2 regions of the Pelomonas lactea genome follow, and region 2 is predicted to be linked to the other one. Evidence: riboswitches for the same ligand, from Rfam matches in the RefSeq annotation. Region 2 holds a riboswitch; the other holds the start of a gene.
What was found. Region 2 has a riboswitch for S-adenosylhomocysteine ahead of ahcY (adenosylhomocysteinase). Riboswitches for the same ligand answer to the same signal wherever they lie in the genome.
Positions count from the first base shown of each region.

Region 1: another riboswitch for S-adenosylhomocysteine. It lies ahead of ACG04Q_RS04960 (MFS transporter); the one in region 2 lies ahead of ahcY (adenosylhomocysteinase).

Region 1 is NZ_JBIGHX010000002.1:120,447-128,227, forward strand. It holds gene ACG04Q_RS04940 (HlyD family efflux transporter periplasmic adaptor subunit) at 1-604, shown strand, start outside; gene ACG04Q_RS04945 (hypothetical protein) at 622-2,766, shown strand; gene ACG04Q_RS04950 (preprotein translocase subunit SecA) at 3,407-5,398, shown strand; gene ACG04Q_RS04955 (efflux RND transporter periplasmic adaptor subunit) at 5,395-6,216, shown strand; S-adenosyl-L-homocysteine riboswitch at 6,276-6,354, shown strand; gene ACG04Q_RS04960 (MFS transporter) at 6,367-7,554, shown strand; gene ACG04Q_RS04965 (DUF3616 domain-containing protein) at 7,544-7,781, opposite strand, start outside.
Region 2 is NZ_JBIGHX010000009.1:186,899-194,679, reverse strand. It holds gene ACG04Q_RS21960 (TonB-dependent receptor plug domain-containing protein) at 1-2,024, opposite strand, end outside; gene ACG04Q_RS21955 (OmpW/AlkL family protein) at 2,104-2,721, opposite strand; gene metF (methylenetetrahydrofolate reductase [NAD(P)H]) at 3,079-3,912, opposite strand; gene ACG04Q_RS21945 (TlyA family RNA methyltransferase) at 3,909-4,655, opposite strand; gene ahcY (adenosylhomocysteinase) at 4,662-6,080, opposite strand; S-adenosyl-L-homocysteine riboswitch at 6,154-6,234, opposite strand; gene ACG04Q_RS21935 (hypothetical protein) at 6,340-6,546, opposite strand; gene ACG04Q_RS21930 (AraC family transcriptional regulator) at 6,664-7,566, opposite strand; gene ACG04Q_RS21925 (aldo/keto reductase) at 7,724-7,781, shown strand, end outside.

The DNA of each region.
Region 1 (7,781 bases), on a different contig from region 2:
CGACCGCGAGCTGCAGCTGGAGAAGGTGCGCTGGGAAACCGAGCTGGAGATGGCGCAGCGCAAGGAGCGCGAGGCCATGGCGCAGTCCGACCGCGTCAACCAGCGCCTGTCCGCGGCGCAGGCCAACCAGGCCCGCGCGCAGCTGGACCTGACGCTGTCCAAGCTGTCGCGCGTGGCGCTGGTGGCGCCGTTCGATGCGGTGGTCGTCAAGGGCGACCTGTCGCAGCAGCTGGGCGCGCCGCTGGAGATGGGCAAGACGCTGTTCGAGCTGGCGCCGCTGGCGAGCTGGCGCGTGATGCTGAAGATCGACGAGCGCGACATCGCGCGCGTGCAGCCGGGCCAAGGCGGCGAGCTGGTGCTGACCGGCGCGCCGGGCGAGCGCTGGCGTTTCACGCTGAAGTCCGTCACGCCGGTGTCGGTCGTAGAGGAAGGCCGCAACTACTTCCGCGCCGAGGCTGAGCTGGTGGGGCAGGAGGGCGTCCAGCTCAAGCCCAACATGGAAGGCGTCGCCAAGGTCGTCGTCGGCGAGCGCAGCCTGCTGTGGGTGTGGACGCACCGGTTCACCGACTGGGTCAAGCTGGCGCTATGGCAATGGACGCCGTAGCGCCACCGCAGCGTCCTTTGGGCGACGCGCTCTTTTCAGCGAACTGGTACCGCGTCGCGACGCTGAAGCCTCGGCTGCGCGGCCATGTGCGCATCCACCGGCACGTCTACCGCGGCGAGATCTGGTACGTCGTCGAGGACCGCGTGTCCGGCAAGTACCACCGCTTCAACCCCGGCAGCTACCGCGTCATCGGCCTGCTGGACGGCGAGCGCACGCTGCAGCAGGTGTGGGAGCGGCTGTCTGCCGCGATGGACGAGCACACGCCCAGCCAGGACGAGCTGGTGCAGCTGTTCGGCCAGCTCTACGCGGCCGACCTGATCCAGTGCGACGTGACGCCCGACGTCGCCGAGCTGTTCGAGCGCGGCGGCAAGCAGCGCCGCTCCAAGCTGATGCAGCGCTTCGCGAACCCGGTGTCGCTGCGCTTCCCGCTGGTGGACCCCGACGCGTGGCTGGGGCGTGTCATCGCCAAGGCCGGCCCGTTGAAGGGCTGGGCCGGCGTCGCGCTGTGGCTGGCCGTCGTGCTGCCGGCCGTGCTGCTGGCACCCAGCCACTGGCGCGAGCTGACCGGCAACATCAACGAGCGCCTGCTGGCCGTCGACAACCTGCTGCTGCTGGCCATCCTGTTCCCGCTGCTGAAGGCGGCCCACGAAATCGGCCACGGCCTGGTGGCCAAGCGCTTTGGCGGCGAGGTGCACGAGATGGGCGTCATGCTGCTCGTGTTTTTCCCCGTGCCCTATGTGGACGCGTCCAGCTCCGCCGCGTTCGCCAGCCGCTGGCCGCGCATGCTGGTGGGCGCGGCGGGCATGCTGACCGAGCTGTTCATCGCGGCGTTGGCCTTCTACCTGTGGCTGGCGCTGGAGCCGGGCTTCGTGCGCTCGCTGGCGTTCAACGTCATCGTGCTGGCCAGCGTGACGACGCTGATGTTCAACGCCAACCCGCTGCTGCGCTACGACGGCTACTACATCTTTGCGGACGCCATCGAGAGCCCCAACCTGGGCCAGCGGTCCACCGAGTACTGGGGCTGGCTGCTGCGCCATCACCTGTTCGGCCAGCACCAGGCCGAGCCGCCGCTGTCCACGCCCGGCGAGCGCCGCTGGTTCCTGGTCTACGCGCCGCTGGCGCTGGCCTACCGCCTCTTCGTCATGGTCAGCATCGCGATGTTCATCGCGAGCCGCTATTTCTTCATCGGCGTGCTGATCGCCGCCTGGGGCCTTGTCGCCAGCTGCCTGCTGCCGTGGGCCCGCGGCCTCAAGAAGCTGGCCGGCGACCCCGCGCTGGAGCCGCAGGCCGGCCGCGTGCGGCGAGTGCTGTGGGCGTCGGGTGCGGCGCTGGTGCTGCTGCTGTTCGTCATCCCGATGCCGCGGCATTCGGTGGCGACGGGCGTAGTCTGGCCCAGCGACAACGCGGTGCTGCGCGCGCAGGGCGCCGGCTTCTTTTCCAGGCTGCTGGTGCGGCCCGGCGCGGTGGTGCTGGAGGGACAGCCCGTCGCGGAGCTGGTGGACCCGGCGCTGGATGCACGCGTGGACGAGCAGCGCGGCCGGCTGGCGCTGGCGCAGGCCAAGCACGACGCGGCGTTCGGCGTCATCGGCATCGCGCCGGCGCGCGCGGCGCTGCTGGCCGAGGAGGTACGGCGCGAGCAGGCAGCGCTGGCGGTGCTGGAGGACGAGGCGTCTCGGCTGGTCGTGCGCGCCGAGGCCGCGGGCGTGCTGTTGCTGACGCGGCCGGATGACCTGGCGGGCCGCTTCTTCAAGCGCGGCGAGGTGCTCGGCCACCTGGACACCGCCGGCCCGCCGCGCGTGCGCGTCGTGCTGCCGCAATGGCAAAGCGCGGCGGTGCAGGGCATCGAGGTGCGTGCGCCGCAGCAGCCCGGGCAGAGCTTTGACGCCAGGCTGGTTCGCAGCGTGCCGGCCGCGGCGCGCGAGCTGCCCAGCCCCGCGCTGGGCACGGCGGCGGGCGGCGACATCCCGCTCGACCCGCACGACCCCAAGGGCTTGCAGGCGTTGCAGACGCTGTTCGAGCACGAGCTGCAGCTGGGGCAGGACATGCCCTACCGGCAGATCGGGGCACGCGTGCTGGTGCGGCTGAAGCATCCGGCCGAGCCGGTGGCGGTGAGGGCGTGGGAAGGGCTGCGGCGGCTGTTCCTGTCGCATTTCCAGCTATGAGTGCGGGGCTGGCTTCTCGGTGCTTTGACTTGTCGCCCAGGCCCAGCCGGGACGTCGCCCCGGCGGGCGACCTTCTTTTTGAGCGACCAAAAAAGAAGGCAAAAAGTCGCCCCCGACCGCGACGCCCCTGCGCTGCGCTTCGGGGTGCCCTGCGGTGCTCGCGGCTTGCAACCCCGCGCAGAACTCCCTTCGCTACGCTCCGGTCAGACAGCTGCGCGGAGTCAGTGCTTGATGCGCGCTGCGCGCGCGGTTGCAAGCCGCTGTGCTCCTCGGCGTCGCTAAAAGGGGGGTGAATGAACAGCCGAACCCCAACAGCCCGACAGCCAACAGCCAGGCCCGCAAGCCGGCTGGCGCCGGCTGCTCGGGTTGCCCCCTTGAGCACCGCCGAGCAACGCAAGACCCGAAGCCCGCGAGCGCAGCTCGCCTCGACAACTGACTCACGACGATTGTTTGAGCAGAGCGTAGCGGCGCGAGTTCGGCGTGGGGCTTCGGGGCTTGTGTTGCTCGGGCACCCGAGCGCAGCGAGGGCGGTGCGGTCGGGGGGCGTTTCTTTGCCTACTTTCTTGTCGACACAAGAAAGTAGGTCGCCCGCCGGGGCGAATTCCCGGCACGGTACTCACGCGGCAACGAGCAGTCACGCATGAGCACAGCCGCCACCCTCCCTCTGGACATCGGCGAATCCCTCGCCCACGGCATCTTCCCCGAGCGCCGCGACGTCGACGAGCCCGTGCACGACCGCTTTGCCCGCGGTGTCCTCTGGCGGCTGAAGCGCCGCCTCATCCCCGCCGTACCCACGCTTCGCAAGATGGCGCAAGCCGCCGGCGAGCTGGAACAAGAGATCCAGCAGCAGACCGACGACGAACTGCGCCGCCGCCTGTTCCGGGCCGCGCCTGCCGCCGTGCAGGCCGGCAAGGCGCAAGGCCTTGCCGAAGTGATGGCCCTCGTTCGCGAAGGCGCCCGCCGCGCGCTCAACAAGCGGCCTTTCGACACCCAGCTGATGGGCGCCGCCGTGCTGCTCGAAGGGCGCCTGGCCGAAATGCAGACCGGCGAAGGCAAGACGCTCACCGCCGGCCTGGCCGCCGCCATCGCCGGCGCTGCCGGGCTGCCCACCCATGTCGTCACCGTCAACGACTACCTCGCCCGCCGCGACTGCGAGCTGATGCAGCCGCTGTTCGGCTTCTTCGGCATGACGGCCGGCGTCGTCTGGGCCACGCTGGAGCACGAGGCCAAGCGCGTGGCCTACCAGCGGCCCATCACCTACTGCACCAACCAGAGCCTGGTGTTCGACTACCTGCGCGACCGCGTGTCAGCCGGCGGCCGCGTCAGCCCGGCGCAGATGCAGGCGCGCCTGCTGCACGGGCGGCTGCCGCAGCCGTTGTTGCTGCGCGGCCTGCACTTCGCCATCGTCGACGAAGCCGACTCCATCCTCATCGACGAGGCACGCACGCCGCTGATCCTGTCCGAGAAGCAGGGCAAGCCGCCGGATGCCACCGACTACCAGCAGGCGCTCAGGATCGCCGCGACGTTGAAGCTCGGCGAGCACTTCGGCATCGACGCCGCCCGCCACAGCCTGCATTTCGAGGCCGCCGGGCTGCCCGCGGTGCGCGAGGCAGCGGAAGGCCTCGGCGGCATCTGGGGCGTCGCGCGCGGCCGCGAGCATCTCGTCGGCCAGGCGCTGCGCGCGCTGCACCTGTTCCACCGCGACCAGCATTACGTCGTCATCGACGGCACCGTGCAGATCGTCGACGAGTACACCGGCCGCGTGCTGGAGGGCCGCAGCTGGGAGGGCGGGCTGCACCAGATGATCGAGGCCAAGGAAGGGCTGGACCTGACCGAGCCTGCGCGCACGCTGGCGCGCATCACCTTCCAGCGCTTCTTCTGCCGCTACCTGCGCCTGGCCGGCATGACCGGCACGGCCGCCGAGGTGGCGCCGGAGCTGAACCAGGTCTACCGACTCGATGTCGTGCGGCTGCCCACGCACAAGCCCGACCAGCGCATCACGCACCCACCGCGCCTCGTGCGCACGCAGGCGGCCAAATGGGCGGCGGTGCGCGAGGCCATCGCGCAGCAGCTGGCGGCCGGCCGGCCAGTGTTGGTCGGCACGCGCTCGGTGAAGGCCTCCGTCGCGCTCTCGGACGAACTGGGGCCGCGTCAGGTCCACCGGGTGCTGAACGCGCGGCAGGACCAGGAGGAAGCCGACATCGTCGCCAGCGCCGGCGAGCCCGGCGCGGTGACGGTGGCCACCAACATGGCCGGCCGCGGCACCGACATCCACCTCGACGACCGCGTGCGCGAGAAAGGCGGCCTCGCCGTGCTGCTGACCGAGTTCCACGACTCCGCGCGCATCGACCGCCAGCTCGTCGGCCGCGGCGCCCGCCAGGGCGACCCCGGCGTCGCGCTGGCCATCGTGGCGCTGGACGACGAGATCTTCACCGCCCATGCCGCCACGCTGCAGGCGCTGCTGGGCCGCCTCTTTGCCGGCCGCGACGAACTGCCCGGCTGGGCGCTGGCGCTGCTGCGCCGCGCCGCGCAAGGCCATGCCGGCCGGCTGCACGCGGCCATGCGCCGCCGCACGCTCAAGGCCGACCGCCAACTCGACAATCTGCTCGGATTCGCCGGAAACCAGATATGAGATTGCTTCCGTTCCTGCTGCTGCCCGCCGCCGCGCTGGCGCAATCGACCAAGCCCGCGGCGCCCGCCGCGCCGGCCGGCTACGACTGCCTCATCGAGCCCAACCAGCGCATCGAGATCCGCAGCCCCACGAACGCGCTCATCGACAGGATCCTCGTCGAGCGCGGCAGCGCGGTGAAGGCGGGCGATACGCTGGTGCTGCTGGACGGCAGCGTCGAGCGCGAGGCGCTGGCCGGCGCGCAGCAGCGTGCCGAGTCCGAGGCCGAGCTGCGCGTGGCCCGGGCCCGCGCCGACTACGCGCGCGAGAAGTTCCGCCGCCGCGAGGACCTGCGCGAGCAGCACTACATCACCGCGCAGGACCGCGACGAGGCGCAGGCCGAGCTGCGCGTCGCCGAGGCCGAGCTGGCGCTGGCGGTGGACAACCGCCGCCTGGCCGGCATCGAGTCGCGCCGGCTGGACGCCGTGCTGAAGCAGCGCGCGCTGAAGGCGCCGTTCAGCGGCGTCGTCACCGACCGGCTGCAGAACCCTGGCGAGCTGGCCTTCACCGGCGAGGGCTCGCGGCCCATCCTGAAGATGGCGCAGACGAACCCGCTGCGCGTGGAGGTGGTGCTGCCGGTGTCGGTGCTGGGCCAGATCAAGGCCGGCCGCCCGGCCGAGATCACGCCCGAGGCGCCGCTCAAGGGCAGCTGGCAGGCGCAGGTGAAGGTGGTGGACCGCGTGATGGACTCCGCCAGCGGCTCGTTCGGCGTGCGGCTGGAGCTGCCCAACCCGGGCGGCGACATCCCGGCCGGCGTGCGCTGCAAGGTGCGCTTCCTGTGACGAACGGCCCGCGCCGGGACGCCTCCTAGAATTCGCACCGCGCCGTGCTTCGGCGCCGTCCCGCCGAGGGGTGCTGCGACGGAGGTGAGCCCTCCGCCACGCTCGGCGCGGACGATGGATCAAGGGCGCCCTTTGTGAAAAGGGTTGTCCGTGTCTTCGTCATCTTCCGCGTCCATACGCACCATCCTGCCGCTGGCCTTCGTCACCGGCGTCAGCATGGCCGCGATGGACCTCTACCTGCCCGCCGTGCCCGCGCTGCAGACCGGCCTGGGCATCAGCGTGTCGCTGGCGCAGGCCACCGTCGCGGTCTACCTCGCCGGCCTGGCCGGCGCGCAGCTGCTGTGGGGCGAGCTGCTGAACCGCCTCGGCCCGCGCCGCAGCCTGCAGATCGGCCTGGCGCTGCTGACCGTCACCAGCCTGGGCTGCGCGCTGGCGCCGGGCATCGAGATGCTGCTGTTATTGCGCCTGTTGCAGGGCGTGGCCGCGGCGGCGGCCACTGTCGTGGCGCCCACGGTCGTGCGCGCGACGCTGGGCGATGCCGACGTCGTGCGCGGCATCGCCGCCATCTCCATGGTCGAGGCCATCGTGCCGGCGGCCGGGCCGGTGCTGGGCGTGCTGCTGCTGCAGGTGACGGACTGGCGCGGCACCTTCTGGGTGCTGGCGGCGCTGTCGCTGCTGGTGCTGCCGTGGGTCGTCCGGATCGCGCCGCGCCAGCTGCCTGGCCTGGACCTGGCCCATGACGCCAGCTACGCGGGCATCCTGCGCAATCGCCACTACGTGCGGCTGGCGCTGTCGCATGCGCTGTGCATCGGCGCGCTGCTGACCTTCCTGGCCAGCGCCCCGCAGCTGTTGCAGCACACGCTGGGCCTGGGCGGCAACGCGTTTGCGCTGCTGCAGGTGCTGGGCGTCGGGTCGTTCATGCTGGGCGCGTCGCAGTCCGGCCGGGTGGCCAAGCGGCTGGGCCATGCGCGCGCGGTGAAGCTGGGCAGCACGGTGCAGGTGGTGGCCTGCGCGCTGGCGCTGCTGACCGCGTGGGTTTCCGGGGCGCCGCCCTATGCCGTCGTGGCGGCCTACTGGATGTGCTTCTGCGGCGCGCTCGCCATCCGCGGGCCGGCCACGTTTGTCGACGCGCTGACCGTGCCGCCCGCGCAGATGGGCCGCGCGACGGCGCTGCTGGTGCTGGCGTTGCTGGCGGCCGGCGCGCTGGGCACGCAGGTCGTCGCGCCCTTCCTCGGCGACGCGGACAGCGCGGTACCGGTGTTCTGCGGCGTGCTGGTACAGCTGCTCGCCAGCGCGGCGCTGGTGTGGCGCTACCCCGTGCTGCCGGTCAAGGCCTGAGGTCCAGCGCGCGGAAGGCGCGCTTGCCCTTGTCCGCGTCCTTGCAGGCCTTCTTGCCGACCATCACGCCGCCGTCGTCGCTGAGCAGCGTGACCCGCCCGTCGGGCCAGGCGAACAGCGCCTCGGGGCGCAGCGAGCCCAGGTCGGCCTTCACGGGCGTGGGCGCGTCGCCGGCCTGGCCGCTCCAGCGGAACAGTGCGAACGTGCCGTCGTCGGCCGGCGGGCCG
Region 2 (7,781 bases):
CAGGCCTTCCAGCGGTGGTCCAGCCCGAAGTTCAGGCTGCCGCGCGGCTGCTGGTCGATGCGGTTGCTGTTGCCCGGCAGGCCCTGCACCCTGTTCTTGAAGACGGCGGCGTTGAAGCGCAGCAGCATCATCTGCAGCTCGGCCGGCGCGTCCTCCCACAGCTCGTCCATGCGGGCCTTGAACTCGAACTCCATCCCCATGCGTTGCGCGCGGCCGAGGTTGCGCGGCCGGCTGACCCAGCGCTGCGCGCTGTCCCAGCTCACCGTCTCCAGCTGCACGTCGCTGCGGATCAGGTTCTTGATGTCGCGCAGGAAGGCGCTGCCCGAAATGATGCCGCCGGTGGGCAGCCAGTGTTCCAGGCTGAGGTCGGCGCCGGTGGCCAGCTCGGGCTTCAGGGCCGGGTTGCCGGCGCGGTCGGCGTGGGTCTGGTAGTTGGGGCCGTCGGGGTAGGTGGTGTTGATGGTGGGGCGCGCCACCAGGTCGTTGAGGTTGGGCGCGCGGTAGCTGCGCGTGAGCGCCAGGCGCACCTGGTCCTTGGGGAAGGCTGCGGGCTTCCAGAGGATGTGGAACAGCGGCGAGGTGACCTGCGAGACGTTGCGCGTCTCGGGCAGCATGCCCGCCGCGGCGGCCGTGGTGGCGATGCGCTCGTAGCGCAGGCCCGCGTAGAACGCCCACTGCTTGCTGGGGCTCCACTCGTCCTGCGTGAAGGCCGCGAAGCGCTCGTTGCGCGAGGCCAGCAGGTTGCCGAAGCGCGCCAGGCCCGGCAGCGGCGCGCCGTTGACCAGCGTGTCCACCACCTGCGTGCGCTGGCTGCGCTCGGCCTCGGCGCCGGTGACCCACTGGTGCTCCTGGGCGGTCTTCAGGCTCCAGCGGCCGCCGAGGCTGGTCTGGTCTTCCTCCACCGTGCTGCGGTCCTGCTGCGCGCGGTCGGTGGTGACGCCGGCCAGGGTCTGCGTGTCGCGGCGGTCGCTGCGGCGGGTGTTCTTGGTGGTGCCGGTGCCCAGCCGCAGGTTGAAGCTCTCACCCAGCTGGGGCCGGTAGTCGGCCGACATGTTTAGGCGCAGATGGTGGTTGCGCGCGTCGTTCTGGGTATGCACGTCGCGAAACCGCGTGCCCTCGGAGTTGAACTGGCTGCTGCCGTCGCTCTGCGACAGGAAGAACGACGGCGTCAGGTTGAAGCTCAGCGTGTCGCTGTACTTCCAGCGCAGCCGGGCGTTGCCGTTCAGGCTGGTGTTCTGGTTCTCGCTGGTGCCGAGCTGCGTGTTCTGCTCGACGACCTCGCCGGTCTGCGTGTCCGTGCGGCGATTGCCCGAGTCGACGTTGTTGAAGAAGCGGCGCACGGCGCCGTTCGTGGAGATGGCGCCGACGAACTCGTCGTTGTTGGGGCCGCCCCACTTGAGGTTGCGGGTCCAGCTGGCGTCGGCCTGCGGCTCGTTGCGGTCCCAGCCCAGGCCCACGCGCACCTCGTGGTTGGACTTCTGCAGCGGCTCGCGCAGCACGATGTTGATGGTGCCCGCAATGGCCCGCGTGCCGGTGGCGGCGGTGGGGGCGCGGTAGATCTCGATGCGCTCGATCTGGTCGGGCGGCAAGTCCTCCACGGCGAAGCCCGGCGGCGGGCGCTCCTCGTCGATGAGGATCTGCGTGGCGCCGCCGCCCATGCCGCGCATGCGGATGTCGCCGCCACGGCCAGGGCGGCCGCCCAGCGTCACACCCGGCAGCCGGCGCAGCACGTCGCCCAGCACGACGTCGCCGTACTTCTCCAGGTCCTCGCGTTCGATGACGATCTTGCTGGCCGTGCTGTTGCGGCGACGGCTGTTGGCCGTCGGGCCGCTGCTGACCTCCACGCGGTCCAGCTTGTTGCCCGTGGCGGCCGGTGCCGGCGCCGCAGCCGGTGCGGCCGGTGCGGCCGGCGTGGCCGGCGTGGCCGCTGGGGCAGGCGGGGTGGGCGTCGGGGCCTGGGCCACACCCGGCAGGCTGACGGCGCAGAGACAGGGCGCGGCCAGCGCGAGGAGGAGGCGGCTCATGGCCGCGCATTCTTGCGGAGCCCGTTAACACCTGCTCACGTAAAGCGCTCATTTACATGAGCGCCCGCGAGCGGTGTGATCAGAACCGCCAGCCCAGGCCCACGCTGGCCAGCGTCGGGTTGACCTTGAACTTGCCGGCCGATGCACCGTTGGAATAGACGGTCGTGCCCAGGTTCACCTTCTTCAGGTCGAAGTTCAGGTAGGTGCCCTTCGTGATCTCCACGTCGGCGCCGATCTGGGCGGCCAGGCCGAAGCTGTTGTGCTTGATGCCGGGCTTGAGCGCCGCCTGCACCGCGGGCGCGAACTCGACGGACGAGAAGTTCGTGTAGTTCACGCCGGCGCCCACGTAGGGGCGGAAGGTGGCGTTGGGGGCGAAGTGGTACTGCAGCGTCAGCGTGGGCGGCAGGTGCTTGAGCGAGCCGATCTCGGTGCCGTTGGAGTACAGCTTCTGCTTCTGCGGGTAGGTCAGGATCAGCTCGGCCGCGATGTTGGGCGTGATGAAGTAGCTGAAGTCGACCTCGGGGAACGTCTTGTTGTTGATGGACAGGCCCAGGCCGGTGCTGTCCTTGTTGGCCGAGTCCAGGTGCAGCGCGCGCACGCGGACCATCAGCGAACCCTCCTCGGCCTGCGCGGGTTGCAGGGCGAAGACAGCGGCGGCAGCGATGGCGGCCAGGCGGAGGGCGGGGGAGAACTTCATCAATGACTCCTGGTGAATGGGACGTGTCCCGATGAAGTCATTGAACGCGCCGGACGCCCGGCGCGATTTGAGGCAACACAAGGTCGCGCGCGGCGGCGCGGCGGTCAGTGCTGCAGCTTGCGGTGGATCAAGCTTTGTGAGCGGGCCGAGCGACGGGCCGCTCCCTAGCCGGCCCGCCGTGGGCGATGTGCTTGCCGGTCGATCCGGCAAGCATCGCCGTCCCCTTGGGGGCTGAGGCCGGACAGGACAAGTCCTGAGGACTTGTCGTGCCTGCCGAAGGGCAGCCGCTCCGTCGGCTGCGCGGTCTGCAAGACCGACCGGACCGCCCGCGTTCAGCGGGGCGGGCGGGGCGAGGGGTCAACTGTTCTTGCCGAGGCGTTGGCACAACGCCAGCGTCAGCGCGCTCTGGTTCAGCGTGTAGAAGTGGATGCCCGGCGCGCCACCGGCGATGAGGCGCTCGCACAGCTTGGTGACCACATCCAGGCCGAACGCGCGGATGCTGGCCGCGTCGTCCATGAAGCCTTCCATCTTCATCTGCACCCAGCGCGGGATCTCGATGCCGTCGCGCTGCGCGAACTGCGCAATGCGGCCGTAGTTGTGGAAGGGCATGATGCCCGGCGTGATCGGCTGCGTGACGCCCAGGCGCCGCGCCTCGTCGACGAAGTGGAAGTAGGCGTCGGCGTTGAAGAAGAATTGCGTGATCGCGCCATCGGCGCCGGCGCGCATCTTGTCGGCGAAGTGCTGCAGGTCGCGCGCGGCATAGCGCTGCTGCGGGTGCGTCTCGGGGTAGGCGGCCACCTCGATGTGCCAGTCCTTGCCCTGGGTCTCGCGGATGAAGCTGACCAGCTCCGACGCGTAGCGGAACTCGCCCGCCGTGGCCGTGCCGCTGGGCAGGTCGCCGCGCAGCGCGACGACGCGGCGGATGCCGCGCTCGCGGTAGGTGGCCAGGATCTCGGCGATGTTCTCGCGCGTGGAGCCCACGCAGCTGAGGTGCGGCGCGGCGTCGAAGCCGGCGCCGGCGATGTCCATCACCGCCGACAGCGTCTTGTCGCGCGTGGAGCCGCCGGCGCCGTAGGTCACGCTGAAGTACTGGGGCTTGAGCGCGCCCAGCTCCTGCACGACGGTCTTGAGCTTCTCGACGCCCACGGGCGTGTTGGGCGGGAAGAATTCGAAGGAGACGGGCGTGTTCATCGGGACGCGTGTAGAAAGAATTCGCGGTTGCCATCACCGCCGGTGATGGGGCTGTCGAAGTAGTCCAGCACCTGGAGGCCCAGTGCCGTGCAGGCCAGCCGCACGCGGGCTTCCAGGCGGGGGTAGTCGGCCTCGTCCTTGACGAGGCCGCGCTTGTCCAGCGCCTGCGGGCCCAGCTCGAACTGCGGCTTGATCAGCACCAGCAGGTGGCCGTGCGCCTCCAGCCAGGGCAGCAGCTCGGGCAGGCTGCCCACCATGGAGATGAAGCTCAGGTCGCCCACGATCAGCGAGAAGCCGCCCGTGGGCGCGTGCGCTCGCAACGCCCCCAGCTCGCGCACGTGCACGCCTTCCAGCGCCGTCACGTGCGGTTCGGCCCGCAGCCGCGCATGCAGCTGGCCATGGCCCACATCCACGCCGACGACATGGCGCGCCCCGCGGGCCAGCAGGCAGTCGGTGAAGCCGCCGGTGCTCTGGCCGACGTCCAGCACCGTGTGGTGCGAGACGTCGAAACCCGTGCGGTCCAGCGCGCCTTCGAGCTTGAGCCCGCCGCGCGACACGTAGCGCAGCTCCGCGTCATCGGTGACACGCAGCTGCGCGGTCTCGGGCAGGTCCTCGCCGGCCTTCTTCAGGGTGGCCCAGCCGGTGGGCGAGGCCCATTCAGCGGCGCCGTTGCTGATGAGGCGCTGGGCCACCGAGCGGGTCGGGGCCAGGCCCTGGGCGACGAGGAGCTGGTCAGCGCGCATCGGCGATCAGTAGCGGTAGGTGTCCGGCTTGTAGGGGCCGGCCTTGTCCACGCCGATGTAGGCGGCCTGCTCTTCGGTCAGCTCGGTCAGCTGCGCGTTCAGCGTGGTCAGCTGCAGGCGGGCGACCTTCTCGTCCAGGTGCTTGGGCAGCACGTAGACCTCGCCGACCTTGTAGTTGTCCTTGTGCGCGAACAGCTCGATCTGCGCGATGGTCTGGTTGGCGAACGACGAGCTCATCACGTAGCTCGGGTGGCCCGTGCCGCAGCCCAGGTTCACCAGGCGGCCCTTGGCCAGCAGGATGATGCGCTTGCCGTCCGGGAAGATGACGTGGTCGACCTGCGGCTTGATCTCTTCCCACTGGTACTTCTCGAGCGACGCGACGTCGATCTCGTTGTCGAAGTGGCCGATGTTGCAGACGATGGCGTTGTTCTTCATCGCGGCCATGTGCTCGTGGCGGATGACGTTCTTGTTGCCGGTCGTGGTCACGAAGATGTCGGCCTTGTCGGCGGCGTACTCCATCGTCACGACGCGGTAGCCTTCCATCGCCGCCTGCAGCGCGCAGATGGGGTCGATCTCGGTCACCCAGACCTGGGCCGACAGCGCGCGCAGCGCCTGTGCCGAGCCCTTGCCCACGTCGCCGTAGCCGGCCACGACGGCGATCTTGCCGGCCACCATCACGTCGGTGGCGCGCTTGATGCCGTCCACCAGCGATTCGCGGCAGCCGTAGAGGTTGTCGAACTTGCTCTTCGTGACGCTGTCGTTCACGTTGATGGCGCGGAACAGCAGCGTGCCCTTGGCGGCCATTTCCTTCAGGCGGTGCACGCCGGTGGTGGTCTCTTCCGTCACGCCGATGATCTCGGCGCTCTTGCGGGTGTACCAGGTGGCGTCCTCGGCGACCTTCTTCTTGATCGCCGCGAACAGGATGCGCTCTTCCTCGCTGCCGGGGTTGGCCAGCACGGACAGGTCCTTCTCGGCCTTCTGGCCCAGGTGCATCAGCAGCGTCGCGTCACCGCCGTCGTCCAGGATCATGTTGGGGCCTTCGCCCGGCTCACCCTTGCCGGCGAACTCGAAGATGCGGTGGGTGTAGTCCCAGTAGTCTTCCAGCGTCTCGCCCTTGTAGGCGAACACGGGCGTGCCGACGGCAGCCAGCGCGGCGGCGGCGTGGTCCTGCGTCGAGAAGATGTTGCAGCTGGCCCAGCGCACTTCGGCGCCCAGCGCCTGCAGCGTCTCCACCAGCACGGCCGTCTGGATGGTCATGTGCAGCGAGCCGGCGACGCGCGCGCCCTTGAGCGGCTGCGACGCGGCGTACTCCTTGCGGATGGCCATCAGCGCCGGCATCTCGTGCTCGGCGATCTTGATTTCCTTGCGGCCCCAGTCGGCCAGCGACAGGTCCTTGACGATGTGGGCGGGGAGGTTGGCGGTCATGTCGGCTCCTTCAGGGAATGAAGCCGCTGACGACGGGTGCGGGGGAGTTCAGGCCTCACCCCGACCTAAGGTCAGCGGGTGAGCGCGGTTGCAGGGGGTCAACATTCCGAGCCTGGCCTCAAGGGGTGCTGAGGTTGCAACGCTCCTCGGAAGCCGCAGATTCTATCCAGCCCGCCCGGTGTCGTGGCAATCCACCGGTGCCGCCGGGTGCCAACAAATCGTCGCGCGGGGCGCCGAACTTCGCCGACCTCAAGACGCTTCAGCGCGGCAGAGGCGCGAAGCGGTCCGGCCGCCCGCGCTCCAGCTGGCGCAGACGCCGCTCCAGGCCGGCGAGGTCCGTCACGCCGTGCAGGTCCGTCGGTGCCGGCGCGTCGTCGCGCCGCCAGCACCGCGCCCACCCTGCAAGCCAGCGGAGGGGCGCCAGGGGCAGGGGAGAGTGGGCGGGTTGCAGGGTGGCGGGTGGCATCGGGCGGTCCATCGGTGAGTGCTTGCCACGATAGGCAGCGGCCGCAGGTCCGCCAAGGCACAGCGTGGTGGGCGCCGGCAGGGCCTGTATCAGCGCCGGTGCTGACACAGGCCCACCTCAGCCGCCGCCGCGCAGCTGGCCCACGTCCATGCGCGGCGGTGCACCGAACAGGCGCCGGTACTCGCGGCTGAACTGCGACGGGCTCTCGTAGCCGACGCGGTGCGCGGCGCTCGCGGCGTCCAGCCCATCGGCCAGCATCAGCCGGCGCGCGTGCTGCAGCCGCAGCGACTTCTGGAACTGCAGCGGCGACAGCGCGGTCAGCTGCTTGAAGCGCTGATGCAGCGTCGACGGGCTCATGTGCGCCAGCGCCGCCAGCTCGGCGATGGACAGCGGCTCGGCGAAGCGGCGCGTCAGCTGCTCGATGACGCGGTTGAGCCGGCGTGCCATGCCGTCGCCCTGCGCCAGCGCGCGCAGCCGCGGGCCCAGCGGCCCCGTCAGCACCCGGTAGAAGATCTCGCGCTGCACCAGCGGCGCCAGCGTCTTGAGGTCTTGCGGGCTGTGCAGCAGCTGCAGCAGCCGCTGCGCGGCGTCCAGCAGCGGCGCGGTGACCGGCGCGACGTGCAGGCCGGCGTCGGCGCCCGCAGCGTCCGTGGCCGCGTCGCCGTCCAGCAGCAGCTCGGCCAGCGCCTGCGTCTCGCAGCTCAGCCGCAGGCAGACATAGGGTTTGTCGAGGCTGGCCTCCACGACCTGCCCGCGCGGCAGCGCCGTCACCGGCACCAGCAGGCACTGCATGGCGTCGTAGTCGACGACGCGGTCGCCCAGCCGCGCCTGCTTGCGGCCCTGCAGCACCAGCACCAGGCCGGGTTCATAGATGGCCGGCACCGGCAACGCCGGCGCGCTGGCGCGGATCAGCCGCAGCCAGGGCAGGGCGGTCGCGTGGTGCCCGTCGGCAGGCGCATGCGCCAGCGCAAGCGCAACGGTGCGCGCGCGCAGGGCCTGGAGGTCGTCGTCGGTTGGCATGCGGCCGATTGTGCAAACGCAGCGGTGGCTCCGGGGCGAAGCCGGCCGAGGGCGCGGAGGATCGGGCAATCATGCGCCAGCTTTGTGCTGGGCGGCAGCGGCACGCGTTTCCTAAGCTGCCGCCATTCCGTTGACGATGCACGCAAGGAGTTCCGTGATGACGCAAACCCACTTCCCCCGCCGCCGCCTCGGCACCACCGGCCCCGAGGTCTCTG